Regions from separate parts of the Burkholderia contaminans genome, predicted to be linked through region 3. Evidence: riboswitches for the same ligand, from Rfam matches in the RefSeq annotation. Region 3 holds a riboswitch; each other region holds the start of a gene.
The links. A riboswitch is a leader RNA that binds a small molecule or an ion and turns the genes downstream of it on or off. The one in region 3 is predicted to bind cobalamin.

Region 1: it holds a riboswitch for cobalamin, as region 3 does, so the genes downstream of both, LXE91_RS18645 (TonB-dependent receptor domain-containing protein) here and cobA (uroporphyrinogen-III C-methyltransferase) in region 3, are expected to answer to the same signal.
Region 2: it holds a riboswitch for cobalamin, as region 3 does, so the genes downstream of both, LXE91_RS01125 (FecCD family ABC transporter permease) here and cobA (uroporphyrinogen-III C-methyltransferase) in region 3, are expected to answer to the same signal.

The regions. Positions count from the first base shown of each region.
Region 1 is NZ_CP090641.1:190,429-195,138, forward strand. Features, by position in the region: gene LXE91_RS18630 (Dabb family protein) at 1-269, opposite strand, end outside; gene LXE91_RS18635 (hypothetical protein) at 259-603, opposite strand; gene LXE91_RS18640 (helix-turn-helix domain-containing protein) at 770-1,828, shown strand; cobalamin riboswitch at 1,918-2,110, shown strand; gene LXE91_RS18645 (TonB-dependent receptor domain-containing protein) at 2,452-4,380, shown strand; gene LXE91_RS18650 (YdeI/OmpD-associated family protein) at 4,618-4,710, shown strand, end outside.
Region 2 is NZ_CP090640.1:234,002-238,711, reverse strand. Features, by position in the region: gene LXE91_RS01145 (EVE domain-containing protein) at 1-126, opposite strand, end outside; RNA gene ssrS (6S RNA) at 198-379, opposite strand; gene LXE91_RS01135 (cell division protein ZapA) at 460-774, opposite strand; gene LXE91_RS01130 (hypothetical protein) at 771-1,121, opposite strand; cobalamin riboswitch at 1,276-1,526, shown strand; partial or broken gene LXE91_RS01125 (FecCD family ABC transporter permease) at 1,686-2,683, shown strand; gene LXE91_RS01120 (ABC transporter ATP-binding protein) at 2,680-3,495, shown strand; gene cobT (nicotinate-nucleotide--dimethylbenzimidazole phosphoribosyltransferase) at 3,548-4,603, shown strand; gene LXE91_RS01110 (adenosylcobinamide-GDP ribazoletransferase) at 4,593-4,710, shown strand, end outside.
Region 3 is NZ_CP090640.1:2,966,384-2,971,093, forward strand. Features, by position in the region: gene LXE91_RS13780 (cobyrinic acid a,c-diamide synthase CobB) at 1-892, opposite strand, end outside; gene cobO (cob(I)yrinic acid a,c-diamide adenosyltransferase) at 895-1,497, opposite strand; gene LXE91_RS13790 (cobalamin biosynthesis protein) at 1,535-1,912, opposite strand; gene cobA (uroporphyrinogen-III C-methyltransferase) at 1,909-2,658, opposite strand; cobalamin riboswitch at 2,829-3,065, opposite strand; gene LXE91_RS13800 (CSS-motif domain-containing protein) at 3,363-4,277, shown strand; gene LXE91_RS13805 (EAL domain-containing protein) at 4,274-4,710, shown strand, end outside.

The DNA.
Region 1 (4,710 bases), on a different replicon from region 3:
CCGCCGATCGCGCGGCATCGAGCGCCGTCGATGCGCTCGATGCCCGGCAATCGAGCCAATGCGCCGAAATCCACCGTACCGTCGGCCGCCGACTCGTCGCGCAATACGTCGAGCGTGTAGTCTCCCGCGCCCCAGCTGCCGTCCAGATTGCGTGCCAATGCCACGCGTTTCGTGCCGGCCCGCGCGTGCGCGGCTGCGTGCAATGCATGCTCGATCGCGCCCGCATCGCAATCCGCCGACACGAATACCTGTGCCGTGTCATGCCGCATGATCGACCTCCGTCAGCGCGGGAAGCGGCGCATCGGCGTCCGTCATCACATGGCGGCGGCGCACGTCGCACAGCGCGTCGACGGCCATCCAGAAACCGACCACGTCGGCATCCGTCAGCGCGCGCATCCGGTAGTAGGCCGGCGCGTCGGCCACGTGCCAGGTCAGCCACAGCGTGCTCCACTGCCCCGGCACCGCGACGGGCGGCGACACCCAGCGGCCGGTTGCCGTCAGCCCGCGCGCCGCGTGGCCCGGCAGGTAGCGGTCGCGCAGCAGTGCAAGCACATCGGGAATACGCTCGGGCGCGAGCGTGATTTCGTCTACGATCTGGATCATTCGCGTGTCGTCCGGGGTCGTTCGTTACAGGATGCGCAGCGTGCCTACGCCGTTTCGGTGAGGCCGAAGGCGGTCGGCGTGGATAGCATTCTTGCGTGGCGACGGTTGTCGGACCCCTACCACCGCGCTCACCGACCCCTGTCACAACGCTCAGATCGGGAGACTCATGAAACAGCGCGCCATGCCGGCCCGCGGCCGCATCTTGCCGGGCCTCGGTGCACGCCTGCTGAGCGAACTCACGCGCAGCGGCGCGCCGCCGGCCGACCGCGACGCGCAGCCGCCGCAACCGGCAGCGACGCCCGGCGATTTCGTCGCGCTGTACCGCGACGCGATCGAACGCCTCGAGGCGCAGGTCGCGCGTGGCGACGGCCACCCGCCGATGCGCAAGCGCGAAGTCGACCTGATGTGCCGCTGCCTGCTGAGCTGCGCGACGCTCGACGACGCGATCCGCTGCGCGCGCGAATTCGGCGAGATGCTGACGCCGCGCGCCGGCGCGCTGTCGCTCGCCGTGCGTGACGGGCGCGCGACGTTCCGGATGGATTCGCTGCGCCGCACACGCAGCCCGGCCGCGTGCCTCGTCGACCTGACAGGGCTGTTCTGCTATCTGCAGCTGTTCGGCTGGCTGATCGGGCAGCCGCTGCGGCCGACCGACGTGTGGCTCGGCCATCCGCGCCGCGACGACGCGATGCCTTTGCTGGGGCTGTTCAACGCGCCGGTCGAGGTGGGCCGCAAGAGCTACGGCTTCGCATTCGATGCGGGGCGGCTCGAGTGCCGCGTGATCCGGCAGCCGGCCGAGCTCGACGCGTTTCTCGTCGATTTTCCGTTTCGCCTGATCGATGCGGCGCCGGCCGTCGTGTCGTGGGCGCAGCAGGTGCGCGGCTTTCTCGATGCGGCGCTCGCGCACGAGCAGGCGTTGCCGGCACTCGCCGAGCTGGCCGGGTGGCTCGGCGTGAGCGAGGCGACGTTGCGGCGGCGGCTGGCGGCCGAAGACAGCGGTTATCACGTGCTGCGGGAGCAGTGTCTCGCCGAGGCTGCGCAACGCTGCCTGCGCGAGTCGGACTGGCCGGTCGCGCGGATCGCCGCGCATCTCGGGTTCGGCGGCGAGGAAGCCTTCCGCCGCGCGTTCGTCAGGTGGACAGGTGTCGCCCCGACCCGGTTCCGGCGCGATTGCATGGCAGCAAACCACGCCATTTCGTCAGACATGAAACGCGCCATCGACGCATGAAAGACAGGATTTCGAAAGTTTTTGCGCATCGATGACGTTTTTTCGCATCCGCGGGCTGCCCGACAATTGACGCGCCGGAGCGCACGCCATTACCCTTGCGCGCTGATGGTTCCCAGGGATGGGATCAAAAGGGAACGCAGGAGAGGCCGCGCCTCGAATCTGCGGCTGCCCCCGCAACTGTGAGCGGCGAATCCGTGCCACTGCATGCCACTGGGAAACCGGGAAGGCCGGCACGAATCAGGACCCGCGAGCCAGGAGACCTGCCATCGACCCGAGGTCCAAGCAGCCGCACCGGGCGGGGTGTCCCGGCGCGCCAGGCACCGCCATTGGCGGTCGCCCGTTGCATGGACGGCCCGACCTCAGGATCCGCCCGATGTCCACTGTTACCGCACCTGCTTCCTCACCGGAAGCGTCGCGCCGGCACACCGCCGGCATGCACGGCCCGCCAGCTCGCGCGCGCCGCTCCCTATCGATCGCGTCCGCCGGCATGTGCCGCGCCGACGCCCGCGACCGCGGCCCGCTCGACCCGGCCGCGCGATAGCCCGATCACGGATAACAAAACCGGTGCTGCCGCCGCGCGCTCACGATCGACGCATGCGCAGCCCGACCACAACGACAGCCTCATGAAGATTCGACACCTCCTTGCCACGTCCGCCGCGACCGCGCTTCTCTCGCCGCTCGCCCACGCCGCCGGCGACACCACGGTTGCGCAACCGGCCCCGGCCGCCGACGCCGCCGACCTGCCGACGATCAACGTCACCGACACACGCCGGCTGCCCGAGTCGTTCGACCAGCGCTATGCGACGACCCAGGTGCTCACGCGCACCGATCTCGACCGGCTGTCGCCGAGCGACCCGAGCATCACGCAGGCGCTCGCGACGCTGCCCGGCGTGACCGTCTCGCAGAACGGCGGCCCCGGTTCGTCCGCGTCGGTCAGCATCCGCGGCTCGTCGGCCAGCCAGGTCGCCGTGTTCATCGACGGCATCCGCATCGGCTCGCCGACCACCGGCATCGCGCCGTGGGCCGACCTGCCGACCGAAGCGTTCGAACGTGTGGAAGTGATCTCGGGGCCGGCCGCCGCGTCGTTCGGCGCCAATGCGATGGGCGGCGTCGTGCAGCTCTTCACGCGCCGCGCGGCCAACCAGCCGAACCAGACCACCGTGTCGTTCGGCGGCGGGTCGAACAAGGCGTTCGACACGCAACTGCGCACGTCGGGCACGGTGCCGTCGACCGGGCCGCTCGCCGCACTCGGCGGGCTCACCTACTCGCTGGGCCTGCACTCGTACAACACGGCCGGCATCGACGCGACGCGCCCCTTCGCATACGGGCACGAGGCGGGCCGCAACCCGTACCATGCGCAGGATCTCGATGCGCGCGTCGGCTACGCACGCGACAACTGGTCGATCTCGACGTTCGCGCTGTATCACCGGTCCGATCTGTCCTACGACAACAGCGGCTACGCGAACCGCCAGCTCGATCATCAACTGACGACCGGTATCGCGTTCCACCTCGACATCACGCCGGACACGCAGTTCGACCAGTCGTTCGGTTATGCGAACGATCGCGGGTTCATCTACGCGAGCGATCCGGCCATCCCGACCGACCAGATCAACTCGCAGCGCATCAGCACGTCGACGTCGTTGACGCACCAGGAGCGCGGATTCCATCTGTTCGGGCTGCCGCTGTCGGGCGAAACCAAGCTCGCATACGACTTCACGCGCGAGCAGGCATTCCTGCCTGTCGACATTCCGAACGGCGTGCCGACGCGCAACGATTCCGCGTTCTCGCTGCACCAGTCGGCGACGCTCGGCAGCGTGACGATGTTCCTCGCGGGGCGTCATGAAATCATCGCCGGGCAGTCGGTGAATACGGGTAACGCGGCGCTCGCGTGGGCGATCACGCCGGTATACACGGCGCGCGCGTCGTACGGCAATGCGTTCAAGCTGCCGTCGTTCAACGACCTGTACTACCCCGGCTACGGCAATCCGAACCTCAGCCCGGAACGCAACACGTCGGTCGAGGCAGCGATCGATGCGAACACGTCGTATGGCACGTTCACGGCCGCGATCTACGATACGCGCGTCACCAACCTGATCGCGTACAACCCGGCGACGTTCTCGCCGATGAACATCGGCCGCGCGCATATTCGCGGGATCGACCTGTCGTACAAGGGGACGATCGGCCGCTCGACGCCGGTAAGCCTGGCAGTCGGGATCCTGAATCCGCAGGACGAAACCAACGACTCGTGGCTCAACCGCCGGCCGCGCCAGACGGTCAGCCTCAACATCGATCACACGTGGGACGAACTGCACCTGCATGCGTTGAGCACGGGGGCGTCGCTGCTTTATGGCGGCACGACGTTCGACGATCCGGCGAATTCGACCTATCTGCCTTCGTACCTGACGGTGGGCCTGCGCGCGTCGTACCGGATCAATTCGCACCTGACGGTGTCGGCGACGGTGTCGAATCTGTTCGATCGGCAGTACATGACCGCGTATGGGTACAACACGCTCGGGCGGACGGCGTTCGGGAAGGTGAGTTATACGTTCTGACGGGAATGGGGAGGCGTTGGCCGGACAGGTGGCAAGGCCTCTCGTTTGACATGGTGCATCCGATGCCTGCGCCGCCGGGTTCGTGAAACGGGTGATGCCACCCCAAAACCGGGCGATGGACCGACGACTACCGAGCCGTCGGTCTTTCGTCGCACTGCGCACGTTGCTGTCCGTGTCAACGCTGTTAGACTGCGGACGCCTTCCCCGCACATGGACTCCACCATTCAGGACAGTGACATGACCGAATGCGCGCTGACATTGACCAGCCAGATCGAATGGGAAAACTGGTTGGAGCAAAACGGCAGCACGTCGGACGGAACATGGCTGCGT
Region 2 (4,710 bases), 1.1 Mb from region 3:
GTCGCGCATGAAATTGCGCGCCTGATAGTTGCGCACGCCGGTCCACGGCAGCGAGCGCTGCGGTGCGTTGGCGAGATCGTCGATGCTTGCTTCGTCCGGTTCGGACTTCATCAGCCAGTATTGCATGGATCGTGATCGACGCAGAAAGAGGCTGCTACAAAAGAAAACGGCACCGGGCTTCGCCCGATGCCGTTGGATAGGCCCCCGCCTTGGCCGCTAGGCCGGCATCCTGAACCTGAGGTTCAGAATTGGTCGCAGTTAGCAGCACTTCGGGTACATCAGACAGAGTGACGCGCGCGCCCGTGCTACAAATTTCCGCAACCGTGCACATGGCATTGGTTCAAGGAATATATGACCTTGGCGAACCAGGCAGGGAAGCTGACTGAACTGTGTTTCGTTGCGCCAATTTGACCACCGTTGATCGCCGAGATCAAGGGGAATCGACGCATCGATCAAACGTTACTGCGTCTCGTGCTGTGCGAGCACCGCGCCGAGTTGTTCGTTCATCTGGTGCATTGTACGACGGATTTCTTCCGCCGGAAATGCTTCACCGTGGCGCACGCTCGTTTGCAGCCGCAGCAATTCGGACGCGAGCGACAGCGCGGCCATCACTGCGATGCGATCGGTGCCGCGTACCGAGCTGTTCGAGCGGATTTTCGACATTTCGGCGTCGACGCGCGCGACCGCTTCGAGCAGCGCCGCTTCGGTCTCGGCCGAACAGGCGAGCCGATAGGCCTGACCGAGAATCGAGACTTCGATCTGCTTGGTGCTCATGCATGTTCTCCGTGGCTGGCCGCGTCATCGCCATCCGTACGCGCCTGCGCATCCAGCAGGTCGAGCTGGTTGTCGGCTTGCTCCGCACTTTTCGAGCGCGGCAGCTTTTCGAGAATCGCGTTCAGTTTCACCTGGGCGTCGTCGATCTTTGCCGACAGCGTGTCACGCTCGGCCGCAAGTGCATTGCGTTCATCGCGCAGTTGCGCGAGTTCCGCGCGGACAGTGTCCGCATCCGCGCGCAATTGCGCGACCTGCTCCTCGAGCGCGAGCCGTTCCGAGTGATAGCGCTTGTTCAGCGAAATCAGACGGCCAATATTTTGAGATAGGGTTTCGAGTTCGTTGAGCATTTGCTGCGTCCTCTAAAGACCCAGCATTTTAGCGCGGAATAACGCGCAATCCGACATCTGTAACGTTTCCAGTCGTAACACCCCTGCTTCTTGCCGCGAATCGGCGGGTCCCGTGCGTGTCCGGACGCTTCCTTGACGCTCGCGCGACCCGCTCCTAAACTGGCGCCGCCTCGGTGCTCGCGCGTGGAACGCGCGGTTAAACGGGAAGCAGGGCGCGGGCGCCAGACGCTCGCCAACCTGCGCTGCCCCCGCAACGGTAAGCGGCCGCGTCTCGTGACGCAGGCCGGCTCGGGCGCGTTTCGTGTGCAAGTCCTGCATGCGGGCGCGGGCCACTGCGCGTCATCGCGCGGGAAGGCGAGCCGGACCGCCGCCAGCCCGGATACCGGCCGAGACGGGGAGCCCGCACGGGCTTCGTGACGCGCGGCCCGCGGGGAGGCGGGGCGCGCCATGCTTCATGGAATCTTCTTCGATGCTGACCCCAATCGTCCGCGCGGCGTTCAGGTCACGACCGGCCGGCACCCGCAAGCGGGTACGCCGCACGTCGTGTGCGGCGCCGTGCGCGGCATGAGCGCCGCACGCGCTGCCGCGATCTGGGCCGGGCTGGCCGCCATGGTTGCGCTGCTGTTCGTCGCGTCGCTGTCGATCGGCAGCGTGCCGATGTCGCCATGGCAGGCGCTCGCGTCGCTCGTGCCGCATGGCGGCGACGCGCTGTTCGCCGATATCGTCCGCACGCTGCGCCTGCCGCGCGCACTTGCCGGCTTCGCATGCGGCGCGCTGCTCGCGCTGGCCGGCGCACTGCTGCAGGTACTGTTGCGCAATCCGCTCGCGGAGCCGTACGTGCTCGGCGTGTCGGGTGGCGCGGCCGGCTTCGCGCTCGTCGCGATGATCGCGGGCGGCGCGTGGTGGCTCGTCGATGCGTCGGCGTTCGCCGGCTCGCTCGTGTCGGTCGCGCTCGTGCTCGGTCTCGCGCGCCGCGAGCTGGGGCGCGCCGAATCGCGCGATGCGTCGCCGCGGTTGCTGCTCACGGGCGTCGTGATCGCGGCCGGGTGGGGCGCACTCGTCACGCTGCTGCTGTCGCTCGCGCCCGACGCACGCCTGCGCGGGATCATCTTCTGGCTGACCGGCGACCTCAACGGCGTGACCGCGCCGTGGTTCGCGTGGGGGCGCTGCTGCTGGCCGGCTGCGTCGCGCTGCCGGCCGCGCCGCAACTGAACGTGCTGCTGCGCGGCGACGCGACCGCGCTCGCGCTCGGCGTGCCCGTTGCGCGCGTGCGCGTGCGGATCTATCTCGTCGCGTCGCTGGCCGCTGCAGCCGCGGTGACGACGGCCGGCACGATCGGCTTCGTCGGTCTCGTCGTGCCGCATGCGCTGCGGCTCGCCTTCGGCAACGACCAGCGAATGCTGTTGCCCGCCGCGATGCTCGCGGGCGGCGGCGGCGTGATGGCGGCCGACCTGCTCGCACGCACCGTGATCGCGCCCGCGCAATTGCCGGTCGGCGTGATGACCGCGTTGATCGGCGTGCCGGTGTTCCTGTGGATGTTGTTGAGGAGGTCGATGCGATGACGAGGGCCGCACTGCACGCCACGGCCGGCGACATGAGCTGCGCGGCCGTCGGCCTGACGCTGAAGGCCGGCGCGCGTACGCTGCTCGACGGCTTCACCCAGGTGTTTCGTCCCGCCGAGATCTGGTGCGTCGTCGGGCCGAACGGCGCGGGCAAGACGACGCTGCTCGCGACACTCGCAGGGCTGCAGCCGCCGGCCGGCGGACACGTCGAGATCGATGGCCGGCGGCTTGCCGCATGGCCACCCGAGCAGCTCGCGCAGCGCCGCGCGCTGATGCCGCAGCAACTGCACGACGCATTCAGCGCGACCGTGTTCGACACGGTGCTGCTCAACCGTTTTCCGTATCTCGGTGGTTGGGGCTGGGAGCGTGACGGCGATCGCGCGGCCGCGCATGACGCGCTGGCAACGTTCGACCTCGCTGCGCTGGCGTCGCGCGACGTGCTGTCGCTGTCGGGCGGCGAGCGGCAACGCGTCGCGCTCGCCGCGACGCTGTGCCAGGATGCGCCGCTGATGCTGCTCGACGAGCCGCTCGCGCATCTCGACCTGCATCATCAGATCGATTGCCTGACCGCGCTGGCCGCCTGGCTCGACGCAGGCCCGCGCACGGTGCTGTTCTCGTGCCATGATCTGAATCTCGCACGGCGTTTCGCGACGCACGCACTGCTGCTCGACGGTCGCGGCCATGCGTGGGCCGGCCCCGTGCACGACGTGCTGACGCCCGAGCGCGCGAGCGACGCGTTCGGCTATCCGCTCGTGCTGATCCGCGAGAACGGCCGCGATGCGCTGCTGCCGGCGTGGCCCGAGCGACAATGATCTTTCCTTTTTCGATGCGCGGCGCATGCCGCGCCAACGACACGGCTTCCTGATGACGACCCCGACCCACTTCCCGCCGCCGATCGCGCCGCTCGACGAGGTGCTGCGCAAGCGCCTGCAGCACGTGATCGACCACAAGACCAAACCGCCCGGCAGCCTCGGCCAGCTCGAGGCGATCGCGTTGCAGATCGGCCTGATCCAGCATACCGAGCGGCCGGTCGTGCAGCGTCCCGTGATGATCGTGTTTGCCGGCGATCACGGGATCGCCGCCGAGGGCGTGAGTCCTTATCCGCAAGCGGTGACCGCACAGATGGTCGCGAACTTCCTCGCGGGCGGCGCGGCGATCAACGCATTCTCCGGTGTCGCGCAGAGTACGCTCGAGATCGTCGATGCGGGTGTTGCGTCGCCGCTGCCGCTGTCCGACCGGCTGGTGTCGCTGCCGGTCGCGCGCGGCACGCGCAACTTCGCGGCGGAGCCGGCGATGACGCGCGACGAGGCGATGACGGCGCTCGCGGCCGGCGCGGCACGCGTGCGCCTGCATGCGTCGCTCGGCACGAACGTGATCGGTTTCGGCGAGATGGGAATCGCGAATACGTCGTCGGCTGCGTGCCTGATGAGCCGCCTGCTCAGCGTGCCGATCGACGCGTGCGTCGGGCGCGGCACGGGCCTCGACGACCAGGGCCTCGCGCACAAGCGCGCGGTGCTCGGACGCGCGCTCGTCAAGCACTCGCACGCGATTGCGCCGCTCGACGTGCTCGCAACGTTCGGCGGCTTCGAGATCGCGATGATGACGGGCGCATATCTCGCGGCCGCGAGCGAGCGGATGACGATCCTCGTCGACGGCTTCATCGCGACGGCCGCGCTGCTGGTTGCCGAGCGCATCGCGCCCGGCGTGCGCGACTACTGCGTGTTCTCGCATGCGTCGCACGAGGCCGGGCACCGGCGCATGCTCGAGCATTTCGGCGCGAAGCCGCTGCTCGCGCTCGACCTGCGGCTCGGCGAAGGCACGGGCGCCGCGCTCGCGCTGCCGCTCGTGCGTGCGGCCGCCGCATTCCTCACGGAGATGGCGAGCTTCGAATCCGCCGGCGTCGACAATCGTGACGCCTGATCGCGCGCGCGGCGTGCAGGCCGAACTGCGCTACTTCTTCGTCGCGCTCGGCTATTTCACGCGTGTGCCCGTGCCGCGCTCGATCGGCTACGCGGCCGGCGATCTCG
Region 3 (4,710 bases):
CGAGTGTCGCCGCATGCAGTTCCGGATAGCCGCCCGGCAGGAACAGTGCGTCGCAATCGTCCGGCACGGGTTCGTCGGCGAGCGGCGAGAAGAACCGCAATTGCGCACCGAGCGCGTCGAGCAACGCAAGATTCGCCGGATAGATGAACGAAAAAGCCCCGTCGCGCGCCACCGCGATCCGCTTGCCGGCGAGCGCACGCGGCAGCGGCGCCGCTACATCCGGTTCCGCGAACGCAACGGCCGGCGGCAACTCGGCAAGCGCCGTCTGTGCGAGCACGTCGGCCGCGCGATCGAGCCGCGCATCGAGATCGTCGATGTCGTTCGGCTGGTGCAGGCCGAGATGCCGCTCCGGCAGCGCGATGCCCGCATCGGCCGGCACGTGCCCGAGCCAGCGCAAATCGTCGGGCATCGCCTGTTGCAGCAGTTCCGCGTGTCGGGCCGACCCGACGCGATTCGCCAGCACGCCGTGAAACGGCAGTCCCGGCCGGAACCGCGCGAGCCCGAACGCGATCGCGGCGAACGTCTGCGCCATCGACTTCGCGGAAATCACCGCGACGACCGGCACGCCGAACGCGGCCGCGAGGTCGGCGCTGCTCGGCGTGCCGTCGAACAGCCCCATCACGCCTTCGATCAGGATCAGGTCCGCGTCGCGCGCGGCATCGGCCAGCAGCGCGCGGCAGCCGGCCTCGCCGACCATCCCGAGATCGAGCGCATGCACGGGCGCGCCGCTCGCGCGTTCGAGCAGCATCGGATCGAGAAAATCGGGCCCGGTCTTGAACACGCGCACGCGCCGGCCGAGCCGGCGGTGCAGCCGTGCCAGGCCAGCCGTCACCGACGTCTTGCCCTGGCCCGACGCGGGCGCACTGACGAACAGCGCAGGGCAGGCGGGCATGCTCAGAACTCCACGCCGCGCTGCGCCTTCACGCCTTGCTCCTTGTACGGATGCTTGACGAGCCGCATTTCGGTGACGAGGTCGGCCGCGTCGATCAGCGCATCGGGCGCATGCCGCCCGGTCACGACGACGTGCACCGAATCGGAACGCGCAGTCAGCGTCGCGAGCACCTCGTCGAGCGGCAGGTATTCGTACTTCAGCACGGTGTTCAGCTCGTCGAGGATCACCATCCGGTAGTCGCCGCTCTCGATCATCCGGCGCGCCTCGTCCCAGCCCTTGCGCGCGGTTGCGATGTCGGCGTCGCGATCCTGCGTGTTCCACGTATAGCCGTCGCCCATCGTGACGAAATCGCATTCGGCCACCGCACCGAGGAAGTCGCGCTCGGACGTATGCAGCGCACCCTTGATGAACTGCACGACACCGAGCCGCATGCCGTGGCCGAGCACGCGCACGGCCATGCCGAACGCGGCCGTGCTCTTGCCCTTGCCGTTGCCGGTGTTGACGATCAGCAGGCCCTTTTCGTTGACGGCGGCGGCCTGCTTCTTCTCGTGGCCCGCACGGCGGCGTTCGGTCATCCGTTGATGGGATTCGGCGTCGGTTTTCATCGGATTCGTCCTGTCGAAAGAAAGCGAAACAAAGGGTTCAGAGCGGGCCGGCGAGTGCGACCGTCACGCCGTCCCGGATGGATTTGGGGCCCAGCAGCCGGCCGTGCGGCGCCGCGAGCTGTGCGCAAGGCTCGGCCACGCCCGCGACGCCGAAGCGGGCGAGCGCGGCATCCGACGGGCCGCTCGCGGCCAGCTCCGGGCGGCTCGCGAGCTGCGCCGCATCGAACGCGACGAGCGGCCAGCCGCGTCGCGCGCACAGCGTGCGCAGCGCACGGGCGCGCGCCTTGTCGGCGAGCGTGGCCACGAGCGCCGGTTCGGCGGCCGGGTACGGCATCAGCGCCGCGCGGATCGCGGCATCGAGTTGCGCGGCCGTCACGCCGGCACGGAAACCAATGCCGAGTGCGACACGCATCATGCGCCGCCGCCGAGCGCGGCACGTACCGCGGGATCGTCGGCGAACGCCGCGACGCGGCCGATCACGACGATCGCGGGTGAACCGATGCCGGTGGCGTCGATACGTTCGACGAGCGTGTCGAGCGTGGCGAGCACGTGCCGTTGTTCGACGCGCGTCGCGTTCTCGATCGCCGCGCACGGCGTCTCGCCGGGCAGGCCGCCTTCGCGCAGCGCGGTTGCAATCGCGTCGAGCCGGCGAATGCCCATGTAGATGACGATCGTCATGCGCGTGGCCGCGAGTGCGCGCCAGTCGGGTTCGTCGGCGCCCGCGCCGTGGCCCGTGACGAAGATCACGCCCTGCGCATCGCCGCGCTGCGTGACCGGGATGCCGATGGCAGCCGGCGCGGCGATGCCCGCGGTAACGCCGTTCACGACCTCGACCGGGAATCCCGCCGCGCCGAGCGCGGCCAGCTCCTCGCCGCCGCGGCCGAACACGAACGGATCGCCGCCCTTGAGCCGCGCGACGCTGCGGCCCGCGCGCAGATGCGCGAGCATCGCGGCGACGATCGTCTCCTGCGGCGTCGATGCATGGCCGCCGCGCTTGCCGACGTGCTCGACGTGCGCATCGGCGCGCGCATGGCGCAGCACGTCGGGATTCACGAGATCGTCGACGAGCAGCACGTCCGCCACGCCGATCGCGTGGGCGGCCTTGAGCGTCAGCAGGTCGGCATCGCCCGGGCCGGCGCCGATGAGCCAGGCGCGGCTCATCGGGCGCGGCACGGCGCGCACCGTGTCGTAACGGGGAAAAGGGGCAGGCGGGCGGCCCGGCGGCGGCCAGCGGACAGGTGAACCATGACGAATCGAACGAAGCTCGCGCGGACGCGGGCGGAATGCGCACCTCATCCGTCCCCCGCGGATCGGGCGTTCGGCGAGCGTCGGGCTCGCCCCTTGCGTCGGCCGGTATCCGGGCTGGCCGCTTGCCGGGCCGCAGCCTTCCCGCCCGGCTGAAGGGCAGTGGCATCGAGGGCGGCCTGGGCGCGTGCGCGGGGAAGCGCGTCGCGCGGGCGGCGTACCGTTGCGGGGACAGCACAGGCCGGGCGGTGGTCCGCCTCCTGTTTCCCGTTTAACTGCACGCGCGGAATGCGCATGCGAGCACCGAACGCGGCGCTACGATAGCACAGCGCACATCGGGCACGGCGCCGGCGAACCGGGCCCGTATCCGTTCGGTACTCGATCCGGCGGCGCTGCGTTGTCCGGCCGTAATATTGGTGTGCGATCCTCTGGCCAACGTCACGACCAAGGCGCGGGCTTCGGGCCCCCGGTCGCACGAGGCTGACGAAATCCATACCAAAATCGGCTCGCTCTGCCGGACCTGCAGGGCGATGACCACTACATCGCAAAGCGCTGCACCTATGCCGAACGTACGCAGGTGGACAACCTCCCATGGGGCCGGCCATGCACTCGCTATCTGCGTGCTGGTCGTTTCGGCAGGACTGGCGTTGGCAGTGTGGCCACAGGTCACGAAGATCGTGCTGGCGCGATCGGTTGCCGCGCTGGGGATGCAAGTCGTCCAGCAGATCGACGTTGTATTCGACTCGGCGGCCAGGACGCTTGCCGACGTCGATGCCTCGCCGTACGCCGCCTGCTCGCCCCAGGATCGGCGCCTGTTGCGATCGGCTTCCGTGCAGTCGAAGTACATCAAGGACGTCGGACGCCTGTCGGGCCCCGATCTGCTCTGCACGACGATGCTGGGCGTGCTGCCCAGGCCCTTTGCGCCGAAGCGGCAGCCATTCCGGCTGACCGACGCGATGTCGGCCTTCTGGACTGTGCCGTTGTTGTCGAGCCCCGACACGCTGGGGCTGGTGGTCGCCGGGGGGAGGGCGAACCTGCTGATGGATCTGGACGCCTTCAGGGTGCCGCCGCCTCCGGGCCTGCACTACGTGATCGAACTCAAGGACCACCCGGCCGCGCTCGTCATCGGACTCGACAAGCGCGGCGTCCCGGCGTACGTCGATGCCGGCCAGGTGCCGGGGTTTCGGGACGGCAAACCATTCTGCTCGGCGCGGGTGCCGCTGTGCACCGTCGTCGTCGTGACGCCGCAGGCGCTCGCGAACGCGCGTCGGCGCGCCGGCTGGCTGCTGGGGATCGCCGCCGGCGCGGCGGGCTGCTGTCTGGGGCTCGGCGCGTGGGTGCTGCACCGGCGCTGGGCCGCGCTCCCGGCGCAGATACGTCGAGCGCTGGCAAACGGGCAATTCGTCCTGCGCTATCAGCCGATCGTTGCGCTGGGCGCGTCATCGCGAATCGTCTCCGCCGAAGCGCTGATCCGCTGGACCGGCGGGCCGGCCGCCCCGACGTGTTCATTGCCGAGGCCGAACGCGCGGGCATGATCGTCGACGTCACGGCGTTCGTCGTACGCACGGTCCTGCGGGAGATGCGCGTGCTGTTCGACAGCAGGCCGGACTTTTGCGTCACCATCAACGCCAGCGCGCCCGAATTGCGGGACGGCAGCCTGATGGCGACGCTGAACGGCTGCTGGCCGGCCGGATTGCCGCGCCGGCATGTCGGCGTCGAACTGACCGAACGGTCGACCGTGGAGCTGCCGGAAATCGTGCCGGCACTGCGGCAATTGCGCGAGCTCGGGCATCCCGTCTACATCGACGATTTTGGCACCGGCTACTCCAGCCTGAGCCTGCTGCAGCATCTTCCGATCGACTACATCAAGGTCGACCGTTCGCTGCTGCCGGTCGCGCCGCAGCATGACGGCACTTCGTTCATTCCGGAGATCCTGGCGATCGCCCGCCGGCTCGGGGCCGGCCTGGT